2 regions of the Clostridium fungisolvens genome follow, and region 1 is predicted to be linked to the other one. Evidence: a T-box and tRNA genes for the amino acid it is inferred to sense, from the RefSeq annotation. Region 1 holds a T-box; the other holds one or more tRNA genes.
What was found. A T-box is a leader RNA that pairs with one kind of tRNA and senses whether it is charged. The one in region 1 lies ahead of gltX (glutamate--tRNA ligase), so its partner is inferred to be a tRNA-Glu.

Region 1 (8,156 bases):
ATAAATTTAATAATTAGAAGTCTTCAAATTAAAATTTTGTAATTAGTAAAAACTCTCACTGGATTTGTGAGAGTTTTTTCAGTTTATACCAATTATTATTTAGGCTCTTATAGAATGCCAGCAAGCATTGAGAACTTCCTGCTTTTTAGCTTCATCAAGCTGTAATTTACCGCCCTTGTGGCCTTTTACAACTGAGGTAATTATACCTGATATAATTTGGGCAACCAAAGAAGTATCTATATTTTTAATAATTCTTTGATTTTGTCCTTCAATAATTAAGTTATATACAATGTCGATAAAAGCATTATTTATTGAAGTATCATCATGGCATTTCGTTTTATGTAGCAAATATGCGTATTGCTCAGCAAAATTAAGTTCATCGAAGTATTGAAGGGTATATTCTAATAAACCAGAAACTAATTTATCAAACCGTATCTTTATGCCTTCAGATTGATCATAATTTGATAAGATGAAAGTATCCATTTTTAAGAGTATATCCTGGTATAAGGCGTTTATTAAGTCATCCTTACTGGAAAAGTAATTATATAAAGTTCCAGAACCAACATCTGCTTTTTTTAAAATCTTAGCTAAAGTAACTGATTGGATACTTTCTTCTACAATCAGCTGAAGAGTAGCATCTAATATATCTGATCTTTTGCTCATTTTTTATCACCACCGTGGATTGTATATTCTATATTATAACTAAAAAAAGTGCTTTTAGTCAATTTAGTCATTGACAATAGGGGGAGATAGATATAATATTAAAATAAAGTTGGAATGAATAATCCAAAAAAGACTTAGATATATATTAATTTGTTGAGGAAGGGATAATGATTATGAAGGGTGCGATTTTATATTTTTCGCTGACTGGAAATACTAAATTAGCTTGTGAGTATATAATTAGTAAGATTCATGATGTAGAGTTTGATCTTATGAATATGAGAGATGGTTATCCAAATTTAGATGAGTATAATATCATAGGTTTTGCTACTTATGCAGATGAATATTCAATTGCTGAGTTTGTAAAAGAGTATATTGATGGTATGGAAAGTATTAATAAACCAGCTTTTGTTTTTAGTACCTATGGAAAAGATAACGGAGCAGCAACAAAAGTTTTAGCAGAGAAGATAACAAAAAAAGGTTTTAAAGTAGTACTTGATCATGGTTTAAACACCCCTGAAAACTATCCTCCAGTTATGAAGCATGATCATGGACATATAAATAATCCAACTAAACAACAGATGGACGAGTTTAATATTTTTATAGATGAATTATCAAAAATATGTTTAAAAATAAGAAATAGAGAAGTAGTGAATGAGAAAAAGGTCTTAGTAAAAACTAAATATATTGTGCTTAGTAAACTTGGAACTGCATTAATGATGAGAAAGATTATGGGGGCCAAGAAAGTGGATAGCACATTATGTATCCAGTGCAAAAAATGTGTTAACACATGCCCATATAAGGTTATTAAAATGAATGATTTTCCAGTATTTGATGAAGCTAAATGTCATGGTTGCTTTGCATGCTATAATTTATGTCCAACAAAAGCAATTTACACCAATGGGTACAATAAGTTTGGACATTATCCAAAGCCAAATAAAGCTGTAATTGAAAAGCTTAAGGTATGAATATAGACTGAGTAATTTTTAATCCTTAAGAACAGCCATAATAAAATCCTTACATAACTAAATTATAGTATAAAAAAGGAGAATCAAGATGGATAATAAGAAAATATTAATTGTATACTATTCCCTTCAAGGTAATACTAGACAAGTTGCTGAAAGTATTCATAAAACTATAAGTAGTGATATTTTTGAAATAGAGCTTGAAAAATCATATAATGTAGCCTCGGCAGCAACTTTAGGATTAATGCATATAAAAAGCGGACATACACCACAATTAAAGAGGCATATAGAGAACATTGAAAAATATGATATCATCTTTATTGGGTCACCGATATGGTGGTATACTATTGCTCCTCCAATTGCATCATTCTTAAAGGAATATAATCTGCAAAATAAAACTGTTATTCCGTTTTGCACACATAAAGGTGATTTTGGAGACTTTTATAAAAAATTTAATGAATATTGTTCTAATGCTAAAATCATAGATGGCGGTGATTTTCACAATAATCAGTTAAAAGATGAAAGTGTAAAAAAGAATTCGATACGAGAATTCATTAGTTTGGCTCAAAACGAAATAGATTATAGGTTACTATAATTTAAAATGAATTTACATGCAACTATATATTTTTAGTAGAAAAATGATTCAAGCTATATAAGAATATAATTAATATCATATATATAAATGAAAATAGAATAAATAAGCATATAAATTGCATTGCTAATAAGAATGTTGTACATTTAAATTATGTAAATTTAAATAACTTGCTTTATATATTAAACTGTGTTATTCTTAGCAAGTACTTAAATTAATAGTAAATAATGCAACAAAATATATTTCAATTAGTACCTAGTAATAGAGTATGATGATATCGAGATTTTATTAGTTAGTTATTACAACAAATTTAAGAATAATAAAATTTCGGAGGTATATGATATGAACGGTAAAGTTAAATGGTTTAACGCAGAAAAAGGATTTGGATTTATTACAGGAGAAGACGGAAAGGATGTATTCGTACATTTTTCTCAAATAAAGACAGAAGGATATAAGACATTAGAAGAAAACCAAGAAGTTTCTTTTGATGTAGCTAAGGGACCTAAAGGACCTCAAGCAGAAAATGTTACTATTCTTTAATTAGTAGATTTTTTACCCCTTAAATAGGTATTCTATTTAAGGGGTTTTTAGTTATATAGATAAACTACTTCACGTTTTAATCTATCCAAATAAAGATTCGTAGAACCATCGAAATTTTTATTTGGAGTTTAAGGATCGAAGTAGTTAATCTGTTCATCGGAATGGATATCCCAGCTCTATTTAATAAAGTAAGTTTAATAGGTATATTCATATATAATTATATTTTAATACTATACAAGATTTTAAGGTGCTAAATTGGTAAGTACCTATAAGGAGAAAAATGTTTTTTGAAGAGTTGAAGATTATTGAACCAATTTTAAAAGCTATAAAGAAGGTAGGATATACTACGGCTACACCTATACAGGAGCAGGCTATTCCGGTTATCCTTGAAGGAAAAGATTTAGAGGGATTTGCACAGACAGGTACAGGAAAAACAGCAGCATTTGCTATACCTATGTTGCAGCTTCTTTATAAAAAGAAAGAAACTAAAAGAAATAATATAAATATTAAGGCCTTAGTGTTAGCGCCAACAAGAGAATTAGCCATCCAGATTGAAGAAAGTTTTTCGGCATATGGAAGGTATACAGGTATAAAGAATACTGCAATTTTTGGAGGAGTTTCACAAAAAGCTCAGGTAGAGAGGTTAAAGGCAGGAATAGATATTTTGGTTGCAACGCCAGGAAGATTACTGGATTTAGTACAACAAAAGTATATAAACCTACAACATATAGAATTTTTAGTGCTTGATGAGGCAGATAGAATGCTTGATATGGGACTAGGATATGATGTGAAAAGAATAATAGCGAAACTTCCCAAGAATAGGCAGACAATGTTATTTTCTGCAACTATGCCTAAGGAAATTTCAAAGCTGATAGAATCTATTCTTTTGAATCCTGTAAAAGTAGAGGTAGCACCTGTTTCATCTACTATCGATACTATTAGGCAGTCAGTGTATTTAGTTGAAAAGAGAAATAAGAGACACTTGCTTACTCATCTATTAAAGGATAAATCAATTGAGTCTGTTCTTGTATTTTCTAGAACAAAACATAATGCAAATAAAATAACTAACGATCTTATTAAATCAGGAATACAGGCCCAGGCCATACATGGTAATAAGTCGCAAAACTCAAGGCAGCTTGCGTTAAACAATTTTAAAGAAAAGAAAATAAGAGTTTTAGTTGCAACAGATATAGCTGCAAGAGGTATTGATGTAGAGAAATTATCACATGTAATAAATTTTGATTTACCTGAAGTACCAGAAACCTACGTGCATAGAATTGGGCGAACTGGAAGAGCTGGAGCGGAAGGTATGGCAATATCTTTCTGTGATGAGGAAGAAAAAGATTTACTTAAATATATTGAGAAAACTATAGCAAAATCAATAACGGTTATTGAAGAACATCCATATACTACTAGTAAATTAGAATTAAGTAATAGCACCCCTGCGGTATTGAAAAATGTGGGTGCAGGAAAAAGTAGAAATGCAAGAAAAAATGATACTAATAGGAACAATAACAAAAGTAATTATTTTAGAAAAAGTAAAAAGAAGGCTTAATGCTTTATAAAATTACTTTATTCTATAATAAGAAAATATCTTTACATTATTATTTACAAAATGTATAATTGATTTGTATTTTTTCAATAATAAAGTTGTATATGAAAATTTAATAAACGTGTTGATAAAGAAGAGTAAATAGATTTTTAATTCAAAGAGATCTAGGGATGGTGTAATCCTAGAAGTTAAAGCTATTGAAGGAAGCTTTGGAGCGATAGATAGAAAGTTTATAAACGTAGTATATTTATGGGGTTATTCCCTTAAAGATAAATAAGTGGATTAAGAAATTAATCAATTTAGGTGGTAACGCGGAAGATAGCCTTTCGTCCTAAGTATTTTAGGATGAAGGGCTTTTATTATATAAAAAATAAAGTTATGGTTAATTAATATATTGAATTTAAATTGCTTATAAAGTAGATGTTAAAAATAAGCATTATTTTCAATAATAATATTAAATACACCATAGTTAAAAAGGAGATATGTTAAATGAGTTTTGAAAAATTAGCAGAGAAAATATTCCCAAAGGTTGAACAATCAATCGAATATTATATGGAAAAATACCCAAAAAGAAATCTTAAAGAAGGTGCAAAGGTAGTAAGATATGCACCAAGTCCAACAGGATTCCAACATATAGGTGGAGTATTTGCTGCTTTAATCAATGAAAGATTAGCAAGTCAAAGTGAAGGTGTATTTTATTTAAGAATTGAAGATACTGATCAAAAGAGAGAGGTTCCTGGTGCCATAGACGATACTATAGCAACTATGCATCATTTTGGATTAGATTTCAATGAAGGCATGACAGGACAAGAAACTTCTAAAGGTGAGTACGGTCCATATAGACAAAGTCAAAGAGCTGATATCTATAATACATTTGCAAAAGATTTACTAATAAAAGGATTAGCTTATCCAGATTTCTGTACTCCAGAAGAATTAGCGGAATTAAGAGAACAACAAATAGCTAATAAAATAACTCCAGGTTACTATGGAGAGTATGCAAAGTTTAGAAATATCACTGAAGAAGAAGCTTTAGAAAGAATTGAAAGAGGAGAGCAATATATAATAAGATTGAAGTCTCCAGGAAATCCAGAAAGAAGAGTTGATTTCCATGATCTTATAAAAGGAGATATATCTTTCCCTGAAAACAACCAAGATGTTGTACTTATAAAGGGAGATGGACTTCCAACTTATCACTTTGCTCATGCTATAGATGATTTCTTAATGAGAACTACAGACGTTATAAGAGGAGAAGAATGGTTATCTTCACTTCCTATACATGTTCAGTTATTTGAAGTATTAGGTTTTGAAGCACCTAGATATGCCCATATTCCTACAATAATGAAGCAAGATGGTGGATCAAAGAGAAAGCTTTCAAAAAGAAAAGATGCAGAAGCTGCTGTTTCTTACTATAAAGAAGTGGGATATCCAACAGTTACAGTTATAGAATACTTGCTTAATATTGTTAACTCAACTTTTGAAGAATGGAGAGCTGAAAATCCAACAGCTGATTACCATGAATTTGAGGTTCAATTAGAAAAGATGAGTAAGAGTGGTGCATTATTTGATTTAGTTAAATTAAATGACGTATCAAAAGATCGTATAGCTGCAATGAAAGCTGATGATGTTTATGCAAACTATATAGCTTGGGCTAAAGAATATGATAACAAAATGTATGATTTGGTTACATCAAATGAAGCTATGGCAAAGGAAATATTTAATATAGACAAAGAAGGTCCAAAGCCAAGAAAAGACTACGCTAAATGGGATGAAGTACAAGATAAGATATTCTATTTCTTCGATGAATTATTTGATAAAGAAACAGTAGATCAAATAGAGTTACCAAAGGGTCTTTCAATTGATGCTGCAAAGGAAATAATAAACACTTACAAAGATGAATTTAACTTCAATGCTGGCAGTCAAGAAGCTTGGTTTGAAGATCTAAAGGAAATTGGAATAAGACTTGGATATTGTGCTAATAGAAAAGAATTTAAAGCAAATCCAGATCAATTCAAAGGTATGATTTCTGATGTTGCTGGTGCAGTTAGAAGTGCATTAGCTCACAGAAATAACACACCAGATCTTTACACTATAATGCAAATTATGGGTGAAGAAAAGGTAAGAAGCAGATTTGAAAAATTCTTAGGAATATAATTTTGATTTAGCTATCTCATGTCTATATGAGATAGCTAAATTATTATGTAAAAATAGAGTTAGGTATGAATATCTATATTTTTGTAGTGAAATTGTATAGTGTTTTAACAAAAAGAAAACTGCTAATGGCTTAGACCTTAGCAGTTTTTTATTCAAATAGATAATTTGTAATACTATTTTATATTAGCTTAATTTAAAGGATGATTTTAAAGAAACTATTCTATTAAACACTAATTTATCAGCAGTAGTGTATTTTGTATCAACATTAAAGAAGCCGTTTCTAACCATTTGGAATTTATCTTGAGGCTTAGCATGCTTAAAAGCAGTTGGTTCTATGAAACCTTGTAGTATTTCCATTGAGTTTGGATTTATTTGTTCAAGGAAATGCTTACCTTCATTTTCTTCTTCATCATCTAATATTAAAGGTTCATACAATCTGAACTCTGCAGGAATACAAGTTTTTGCATCTACCCAATGGATAGTTCCTTTAACCTTTCTTCCAGTAAATCCAGAACCACTCTTAGTTTCTGGATCGTAAGTACAATGAATTTCGATTACCTCACCATTTTCATCTTTGATTATTTCATTACATTTTACAAAGTATGCGCCTTTTAGTCTAACTTCATTTCCAGGGAATAATCTGAAATACTTCTTTGGTGGGTTTTCCATGAAGTCTTCTTTTTCAATATATAATTCTCTAGAGAATGGAACAAGTCTAGTACCTTGTGATTCATCCTTAGCATTGTTTTCTATTTCAAGCATTTCTGTTTGATCCTCAGGGTAGTTAGTGATTACAAGCTTAAGAGGATTTAGCACAGCCATAGCAAGTGGAGCTTTAAGCTGTAAATCTTCTCTTATAAAGTAATCTAACATTTGAGACTCAACTAAGGAATTAGCTTTAGATACTCCGATAGCAGTACAGAAGTTTCTTAGTGCTTCTGGAGTACATCCTTTTCTTCTTAATCCTGAAATTGTTGGCATTCTAGGATCATCCCAGCCGTCAACAACTTTTTCATCTACTAATTGCTTAAGCTTTCTCTTACTCATAACTGTGTTAGTCATGTTAAGTCTTGCAAACTCTATTTGTCTTGGAGCGCAGTCCATCTCACATTCACTTACAACCCAATCATAAAGAGGTCTATGATCTTCAAACTCTAGAGTACAAATAGAATGAGTTACATGTTCAATAGCATCTTCTAATGGATGAGCAAAGTCATACATAGGATAGATGCACCACTTATCACCAGTATTGTGATGAGTAGAATGAGATATTCTGTATATAATAGGATCTCTCATATTTATATTTGGTGAAGACATGTCTATCTTGGCTCTAAGAACCTTTTCACCATCTCCAAATTCACCATTTTTCATTCTATTAAATAAATCTAAATTTTCTTCTACAGACCTATTTCTATAAGGACTTTCTTTACCTGGTTCAGTTAAAGTTCCTCTGTATTCTCTAGCTTGTTCAGCTGTTAAATCACAAACGTAAGCTTTTCCTTTTTTTATTAAAAGTATAGCTCTGTTGTACATCTCATCAAAGTAATCAGACGCAAAGTAAAGTTCATCCCAGTTACCACCAAGCCATTTAACATCTTCTTTTATTGATTCAACATACTCAGTATCTTCTTTAACTGGGTTTGTATCATCAAATCTTAAGTGAGTTTTTCCTTTGAATTCACTTGCAAGTCCAAAG
Region 2 (8,156 bases), 4.2 Mb from region 1:
TGTAACATAAAATTATTTAAAAGTGAGGTTGATAGTAATGGTTACTAAGGACATGACAATAGGTGAAGTAGTTAGAACATATCCACAAAAAGCAGAAGTTTTGATGAGCTTTGGAATGGGTTGTGTTGGATGTCCATCAGCTCAAGCAGAAACTATTGAAGAAGCTGCTTTAGTACATGGATTAAACCTTGATGAATTAGTAGTTGCATTAAATAAGTAATAAATAAGAACTTTTAAGGACGTCTTTGTTAAGACGTCCTTGTTTTTGATGTTTAGAAAAACGTAAAAATTTTAAACTAGTTAAATCTAGGAATCTAAATGGCTTTAAAAGTTTTTTATTATATATCATAATAATAGGTCATAAAACGCCAGTATGGTATAATATTTAACATTGATGTTAAAATTATACTATATGAGTAGTGATGGAGGGTTTATGCTTAAAAAATTTGAAAAAGAATACGAAATAAATTATCACGATGTAGCATGGAATCTAAAGGCGTCTATTTCCACTATAGTGAATTTCCTATGTGATATAGGATTTAGGCAATCTGAAAGCCTTGGAGCAGGAATTAAGGCCATGATGAAAGATAAGCAGTCATGGGTATTTTATAAATATGATATAGAAGTCTACAGATATCCAGATATAGAAGAAAAGATAAAAGTAATTACTGAACCAATAGGTTTTAGAAAGTTTTATGCTTACAGAAAATATATTGTTTTGGATGTTGATGGGAATGTAATTATTGAGGGAAAAAGTATATTTTTCTTTGTTGACTTAGAAAAGAGGCGAGCAATAAGAATACCTGATCAGCAGTATAAGGTATATGGAGTAGAGGGTGACTTAAATTATTCAATAAATATTGATGACGTTAAGCCAATTAAAGAATATGATTTTATAAAGACTTTTAGAGTAAGGTACGGGGATATAGATTCTAATCTTCATGTTAATAATGTAAAATACATAGAATGGGCAGTAGAGAGTCTACCAATTGGTATTGTTAAAGAAAATAGCATTAAAAGAATAGTTGTTAACTTCTTAAAAGAAACAACTTTTGGACATGAGATAACTTCTTCTTGTAGCATAAATAACCTAGAGGATAGTGTAGAAAGCGTTCATAAGATAGAAGATGAAGAAGGAAAAATCCTAGCTACGGTAAGATGTGTTTGGGAATAAAATAAATGGATAAAAAATCGCTAATATATTCACATTAGCGATTTTTTATTTTAATTGGATGCACTTTTTCCAGCTAATACACCTGAGCTCCAAGCCCATTGCAAGTTAAAACCACCACAATCTCCATCTACATCTAAGATTTCTCCACAGAAATATAGGTTAGGAACAATTTTTGATTGAAGTGTCTTAGAATCTACCTCTTTGGTATTAACACCTCCAGCTGTTACTTGAGCACTATCAAAACCATTAGTACCAATGCACTTGAAAGACCAGTTTTTTAATAAATTAATTATATTATTCTTTTCCTTCCAGTCTAGGCTATAACAAGGTTTATGGATATCTTGTATTCCAGCTTCTTTTAATAAGATTGGAATTAGCTTCTTATTTATTACGCCTATAAATGATTCCATTAGGGTTCTATGTGATACCATAGCCCAATGTGATTCAAAAAAGTTATGTATATCTTCAATAGACTTTTCAGGCATCATATCTACAGAAATCACCACTTCTTTATTTTTTGAAAGAGAGTAGGACGCTATCCTAGAAAGCTGTAAAATTGGAGGTCCTGATATGCCATAGTCTGTAAAAAGTATTTCTCCGAATTCTTTTCGTAACGGAAGTCCATTTACTACTACTTCACTAAATCCATCGAACTTTATGCCAGAAAGAGCTTTTAAACTTCTATGCTCTAGCTTAAGCTGTATTAACGCTGGAATTGGCTCGATTATACTATGACCCAAATGATAAGCCAAGTTATATGCTGAACCATCTGATCCGGTTTTATGTGCTGATTTTCCTCCACAAGCTAATATAACTTTTCCACAGCTTATAGTACCTAAAGATAAATCTGATGTGGATAACTTAAAAATATCATCATTGTGGACAATATTTTTTACTTTGAAAGAATTATACACAGGTATATTTCTATCTTCTATAGCAAATCTTAATATATCCACAACTGAAGAAGCTTGAAGTGATTGTGGATACATCTTTCCTTTTTCTAATTCTATTATAGGTAAACCCAGCAATAGAAATAGATTTTTTGTGTCTTCCACTGAAAAGTTATTTAAACAATAATTAAAAAAGTTTGGGTTTTCACTATGATAATTTTCAAATGGAAAACCAATTAGCGAATTACTTATATTGCAACGGCCATTACCAGTGGTTAAGATTTTTTTGCCAACCCTATCAGTACCTTCTATAATTGCCACGTCTGCGCCATAGTCTTTTGCTGTAATAGCTGCTAATAGACCTGATGCACCACCACCTACTACCACTATATCATGATGTATATTACTCATTTGCTTACAATCTCCTTTTAACTAATATTATGAATATCTAAAAATGTACAATTTTAATGAAAAATCTATTCTTAAAACTATAATAGTTTGTGAGTATAAGTTTAAAAGGGTTTTTACATAGGCTAAGTTTTTTTGTAAAAAACCTATAATTATATTTTTAACATAAAAGTTTGTTAAATAACAATTAAATATAAACAATAATTAATTGATTATTATATCTTTTTGTTATAAACCCAATGCAAATTAAAAAAAATTAAAAATCTGATGAAATAATAAGTTTAATGTTAACTAAATATCTAAATTGTGTATATGTTATGTAATTATTATCATAGTAATATATAATTTTAAAACTCACATACTATAGTAGATAGGTATGCAAGATTACAACTAATATATTTTTATAGTTTAATCTCTATTTAGCTTAAATTAGTATATCTATATATTATAAGCATATAAAGGAGTGTATGATATGAGTGCAAAAGATTTAATGGAATATGACAACTGGATTGTTGTGGGTGATGTAGAAAATAATGAAAAATATGCTTCTAAAATATTAGCAAAATTTAGTGCTAATGGATATAATGTCAGCGGAGTAAATCCTAGGGCAAATGTTAAGGATGCGTATAAGAGTATAAAAGAAGTTCCTTATCATATTGATGCAGTAGATTTGTGTATAAATCCAAAGAGTGGTATAGAGCTTGTAAAAGAAGCAGATGAACTTGGAATAAAACATATCTTAATACAACCAGGAGCAGAAAGTGAAGAAATATTAAGCTACTGCAAGGAACATGGCATAGAAGCTGTTGAAGGTTGTGCGTTAGTAGAATTAGGATAAGTATATAAAGATATTTATAAGGGAATTCTATTTTTACAATGAGTAAAGTATGAGGAGGGATATCCATGGATGATAATAAATACAGACAAAAAGATAGACCTAAAAGTAATGCAGAACTCAGAAAAATGTTTCCAAAAGAAGGCGCTTATATAGGTGACAAGAATAAAGGTAAGGGTGATTACCAGGATAGACATAAAGATCATAGCGGACAATATTAAATCATATTTAAAGGTGGCTAATAAAATATATATCAATTATATAAAGGTTATTTTAATTCTAGGAATATAATTTCAAAGAAGGATAAGCTATAAAAGTTTCTATAAATTGATATGGCTATATAAAAAATATAGCCACCTTTATTATCTAAAAATAGAAGTAAAAGTTGCTATATTATATATAAAAATAAGCTTTGGAAAGCAATTAGAAGCTATTATTTGATAACCTCAAATAACTAAATTTTAAAGATAAATTTAAATTTTTTTAAAAAAGTGTTGACACTGAGTCTTATTTTTTGTAATATATCTATTGTTGGGTCGTAAAGACGACATAAATTTAAAACATAAAATTTAATTTGGCTCCTTGGTCAAGCGGTCAAGACACCACCCTTTCACGGTGGTAACAGGGGTTCGATTCCCCTAGGAGTCACCATTATCATATTTTTGGGCGCATAGCTCAGCTGGGAGAGCATCTGCCTTACAAGCAGAGGGTCACAGGTTCGATCCCTGTTGTGCCCACCAAAAATATGGCTCAGTAGCTCAGTTGGTTAGAGTGCCGGCCTGTCACGCCGGAGGTCGAGGGTTCGAGCCCCTTCTGAGTCGCCATTTTAAATGCTGGCATGGCTCAACGGTAGAGCAGCTGACTTGTAATCAGCAGGTTGTAGGTTCGATTCCTATTGCCAGCTCCACTAAAAAACAAAATATTTGGCTCCTTGGTCAAGCGGTCAAGACACCACCCTTTCACGGTGGTAACAGGGGTTCGATTCCCCTAGGAGTCACCATTATCATATTTTTGGGCGCATAGCTCAGCTGGGAGAGCATCTGCCTTACAAGCAGAGGGTCACAGGTTCGATCCCTGTTGTGCCCACCAAGAATATGGCTCAGTAGCTCAGTTGGTTAGAGTGCCGGCCTGTCACGCCGGAGGTCGAGGGTTCGAGCCCCTTCTGAGTCGCCATTTTAAATGCTGGCATGGCTCAACGGTAGAGCAGCTGACTTGTAATCAGCAGGTTGTAGGTTCGATTCCTATTGCCAGCTCCACTAAAAAACAAAATATTTGGCTCCTTGGTCAAGCGGTCAAGACACCACCCTTTCACGGTGGTAACAGGGGTTCGATTCCCCTAGGAGTCACCATTATCATATTTTTGGGCGCATAGCTCAGCTGGGAGAGCATCTGCCTTACAAGCAGAGGGTCACAGGTTCGATCCCTGTTGTGCCCACCAAAAATATGGCTCAGTAGCTCAGTTGGTTAGAGTGCCGGCCTGTCACGCCGGAGGTCGAGGGTTCGAGCCCCTTCTGAGTCGCCAATTTGATGCTGGCATGGCTCAACGGTAGAGCAGCTGACTTGTAATCAGCAGGTTGTAGGTTCGATTCCTATTGCCAGCTCCAAGATAAAGACATCTTACGATAGTAAGATGTCTTTTTTGTCGTATACAAATAAAACATCAGAAAAAACTTCACAAAGCATAAAAAATAAATCCTTATTCCTACATAAAGATGAAACACTTCAATTTGAAAATATAAATTAGATTATGAAGTGATTTATATGTTTAGTAAAATAGATAAAATTTATAGCAATTATTATAGTTAAATAATACTTTACGTAAAAAATAGTAAATAAATGCGATAGATTTAGTAAAAAGACTACTATGTAAAAGATTACTTGTAAGAAAAATACATTAAATATGTAATGATATCAGATAATTTTATTGATATCAACAATTAATAAAAAAATATTTGTGTGAAAATACAAAAAATTATATTGACAGTATAACTAAATTTTACTAAAATAAATTTGTAAACAATTACAAACGGGTATGAATTGAGAATAGTTTATGGGGGGATCATTTATGAACAAAAAAGTATTATTATTAACTATTACAGCAGCACTTTCGCTAACTTTAGCTGGATGCTCATCAACAAAGACTGAGACAAGCAAGGATAGTGGACTACCAAAGGTCGGAGTTACAATATATAAATATGACGATAACTTTATGTCATATGTAAGAAGATCAATTGATACAGGTGCTAATGGAAAAGCTACATTATCAATGAATGACTCACAAAATGACCAATCAAAGCAAAATGAGCAAGTTGATACTTTGATTTCTAAGGGAGTAAAATCATTAGCAATCAACTTAGTAGATCCAAAGGCTGCTCCAACTATAATTGACAAAGCAAAGAAAGCAAACCTACCAGTAGTATTCTTTAATAAAGAACCAGAAGCAGCTGCATTAAAGAGCTACGATAAAGCTTGGTATGTTGGAACTAAATCAGCAGAATCAGGTATACTACAAGGTGATTTAGTAGTAGATCAATGGACAAAGAATAAGGATAAATGGGACAAGAATAAGGATGGAAAGATTCAATACGTATTATTAAAAGGTGAGCCAGGACATCCAGATGCAGAAGCTCGTACTAAATATGTTGTTGATGAAATAAAGAAAAAAGGTATAGATGTTGAAGAATTAGCTATAGATACTGCTATGTGGGATACTGCAAAGGCTACTGACAAGATGGATGCATGGATATCAAAATTCGGTGACAAGATAGAGTTTGTTATAGCTAATAATGATGCGATGGCTTTAGGTGCTTATGCATCACTAGAAAAAGCAGGATATTTCAAAGATGCTAACAAATTTATGCCAATAGTTGGTGTTGATGCTATACCAGAAGCATTAACAAAGATAAATGAAGGTAAGATGGTTGGTTCAGTACTTAATGATGCTAAGAACCAAGGTCAAGCAACTCTTGACTTGGCTATAAATGCAGCAAATGGAAAGAACCCTACTGATGGAACAAAGTGGCAATTAGATGATAATAAAGCAGTTCGTGTTCCTTATATTATCGTAACTAAAGATAATATATCTGTAGGACAGGATGCTTACAAATAAAAACACCATGTATGAGGCACACATAAGGTGTGTCTCATACTTATTTCAGTAATGAATTATATGGAGGTGTAAACCATGAGCAATGCGGTTGAAGCAGGATCAAAGCAAGAATTTATTCTAGAGATGAGAAATATAGTAAAAGAATTTCCTGGTGTTAAAGCATTAGCGGGAGTAAATTTAAACGTTAGACCAGGAACGGTACATGCATTGATGGGCGAAAATGGAGCAGGAAAGTCAACTCTAATGAAATGCCTCTTTGGTATTTATCATCCTAATGAAGGAGAAATATTTTTTAATGGTCAAAGGGTTCAATTTCAAAACTCTAAACAAGCTTTAGATAATGGAGTTTCGATGGTTCATCAGGAATTAAATCAGGTTAGACAGCGTAATATAATGGACAACATTTGGCTTGGCAGATATCCTCACAAAGGACCTTTTATAGATGAGAATAAGATGTATGAGGATACAAAGAAGATATTTGATGAATTAGAGATAGACGTTGATCCTAGAAGTAAAGTAAATACTTTATCAGTATCTCAAATGCAGATGGTTGAAATAGCTAAGGCAGTATCTTATGATTCAAAAATTATAGTTATGGATGAGCCTACATCATCACTAACTGAAAAGGAAGTAAACCACTTATTTAAAATAATTAATAAATTAAGAGAAAAGAATGTTGCTATCATATATATATCACATAAAATGGAAGAAATTTTAAAGATCTCTGATGAGGTTACCATAATGAGAGATGGTCAATGGATTTCAACAGAGCATGCTAGGGATCTAACAATGGATTTAATCATAAAAATGATGGTAGGTAGAGATCTATCGAATCGTTTCCCTGAAAAAGTGAACAAGCCAGGTAAAGTAATACTAGAAGTTAATAACTTAGTTGCACAAACGCAACCATCATTAAGAGATATAAGTTTTAATCTTAGAGAAGGAGAAATCCTAGGGGTTGCTGGGCTTGTTGGAGCAAAAAGAACAGAACTTATAGAAAGTTTATTTGGGATGAGAAAGATTGAATCAGGAAAGATAACTCTTCATGGAAAAGAGATAAGTAATAAATCTCCTCAGAAGGCCATGCAAAACGGATTTGCATTAGTTACTGAAGAAAGACGTGTTACAGGTATATTTGATAGACTTCCTATAAGCTTCAACTCTATAATAGCAAATGTTGATAGCTATATAAACAAGTTTGGAATATTATCAGACAAGAACATAGAAAAAGATACTCAGTGGGTAATAGATTCCATGAGAGTAAAAACACCTTCGCAGAAGACACATATAGGAAAACTATCTGGAGGAAATCAACAAAAGGTAATAATAGGACGTTGGTTGCTTACAAAACCAGAAATACTAATGCTAGATGAACCAACTAGAGGTATTGACGTTGGTGCTAAATTTGAAATATATCAGTTAATGAATGAACTAGCTAAAGAAGGAAAAGGAATTATAATGGTATCCTCTGAAATGCCAGAACTACTAGGAGTAACAGATAGAATTTTAGTAATGAGTAATGGAAGACTTGCAGGTATAGTCGAAACAAAAAATACATCACAAGAAGAAATTATGCGTTTATCAGCAATGTACTTATAGGGTAGGGGGAATTGAATATGGAAAAACAAAAATTTTCTTTAAAAGGTAAGTTTGACAAGACTTGGTTAATGAATAATGTTATTTATATAGTTCTAATTGCATTATTGGTAGTTATAGTAGCTATATCTCCTGATTTTTTAA

Region 2: it has a tRNA-Glu gene. The T-box ahead of gltX (glutamate--tRNA ligase) is inferred to sense a tRNA for this amino acid. The anticodon was not compared.

Annotation. Positions count from the first base shown of each region.
Region 1 covers NZ_BLZR01000001.1:682,349-690,504, forward strand. Annotated here, with positions in the region: gene bsdtw1_RS02585 (TetR/AcrR family transcriptional regulator) at 100-663, opposite strand; gene bsdtw1_RS02590 (EFR1 family ferrodoxin) at 831-1,628, shown strand; gene bsdtw1_RS02595 (flavodoxin) at 1,717-2,220, shown strand; gene bsdtw1_RS02600 (cold-shock protein) at 2,560-2,757, shown strand; gene bsdtw1_RS02605 (DEAD/DEAH box helicase) at 3,038-4,312, shown strand; T-box leader at 4,425-4,646, shown strand; gene gltX (glutamate--tRNA ligase) at 4,799-6,460, shown strand; gene bsdtw1_RS02615 (glutamine--tRNA ligase/YqeY domain fusion protein) at 6,644-8,156, opposite strand, start outside.
Region 2 covers NZ_BLZR01000001.1:4,868,553-4,876,708, reverse strand. Annotated here, with positions in the region: gene bsdtw1_RS21640 (DUF1858 domain-containing protein) at 38-220, shown strand; gene bsdtw1_RS21635 (acyl-[acyl-carrier-protein] thioesterase) at 434-1,174, shown strand; gene bsdtw1_RS21630 (BaiN/RdsA family NAD(P)/FAD-dependent oxidoreductase) at 1,225-2,475, opposite strand; gene bsdtw1_RS21625 (CoA-binding protein) at 2,945-3,310, shown strand; gene bsdtw1_RS21620 (hypothetical protein) at 3,376-3,528, shown strand; tRNA gene bsdtw1_RS21615 (tRNA-Glu) at 3,884-3,958, shown strand; tRNA gene bsdtw1_RS21610 (tRNA-Val) at 3,972-4,047, shown strand; tRNA gene bsdtw1_RS21605 (tRNA-Asp) at 4,055-4,131, shown strand; tRNA gene bsdtw1_RS21600 (tRNA-Thr) at 4,140-4,214, shown strand; tRNA gene bsdtw1_RS21595 (tRNA-Glu) at 4,233-4,307, shown strand; tRNA gene bsdtw1_RS21590 (tRNA-Val) at 4,321-4,396, shown strand; tRNA gene bsdtw1_RS21585 (tRNA-Asp) at 4,404-4,480, shown strand; tRNA gene bsdtw1_RS21580 (tRNA-Thr) at 4,489-4,563, shown strand; tRNA gene bsdtw1_RS21575 (tRNA-Glu) at 4,582-4,656, shown strand; tRNA gene bsdtw1_RS21570 (tRNA-Val) at 4,670-4,745, shown strand; tRNA gene bsdtw1_RS21565 (tRNA-Asp) at 4,753-4,829, shown strand; tRNA gene bsdtw1_RS21560 (tRNA-Thr) at 4,837-4,911, shown strand; gene mglB (galactose/glucose ABC transporter substrate-binding protein MglB) at 5,373-6,416, shown strand; gene mglA (galactose/methyl galactoside ABC transporter ATP-binding protein MglA) at 6,492-8,015, shown strand; gene mglC (galactose/methyl galactoside ABC transporter permease MglC) at 8,033-8,156, shown strand, end outside.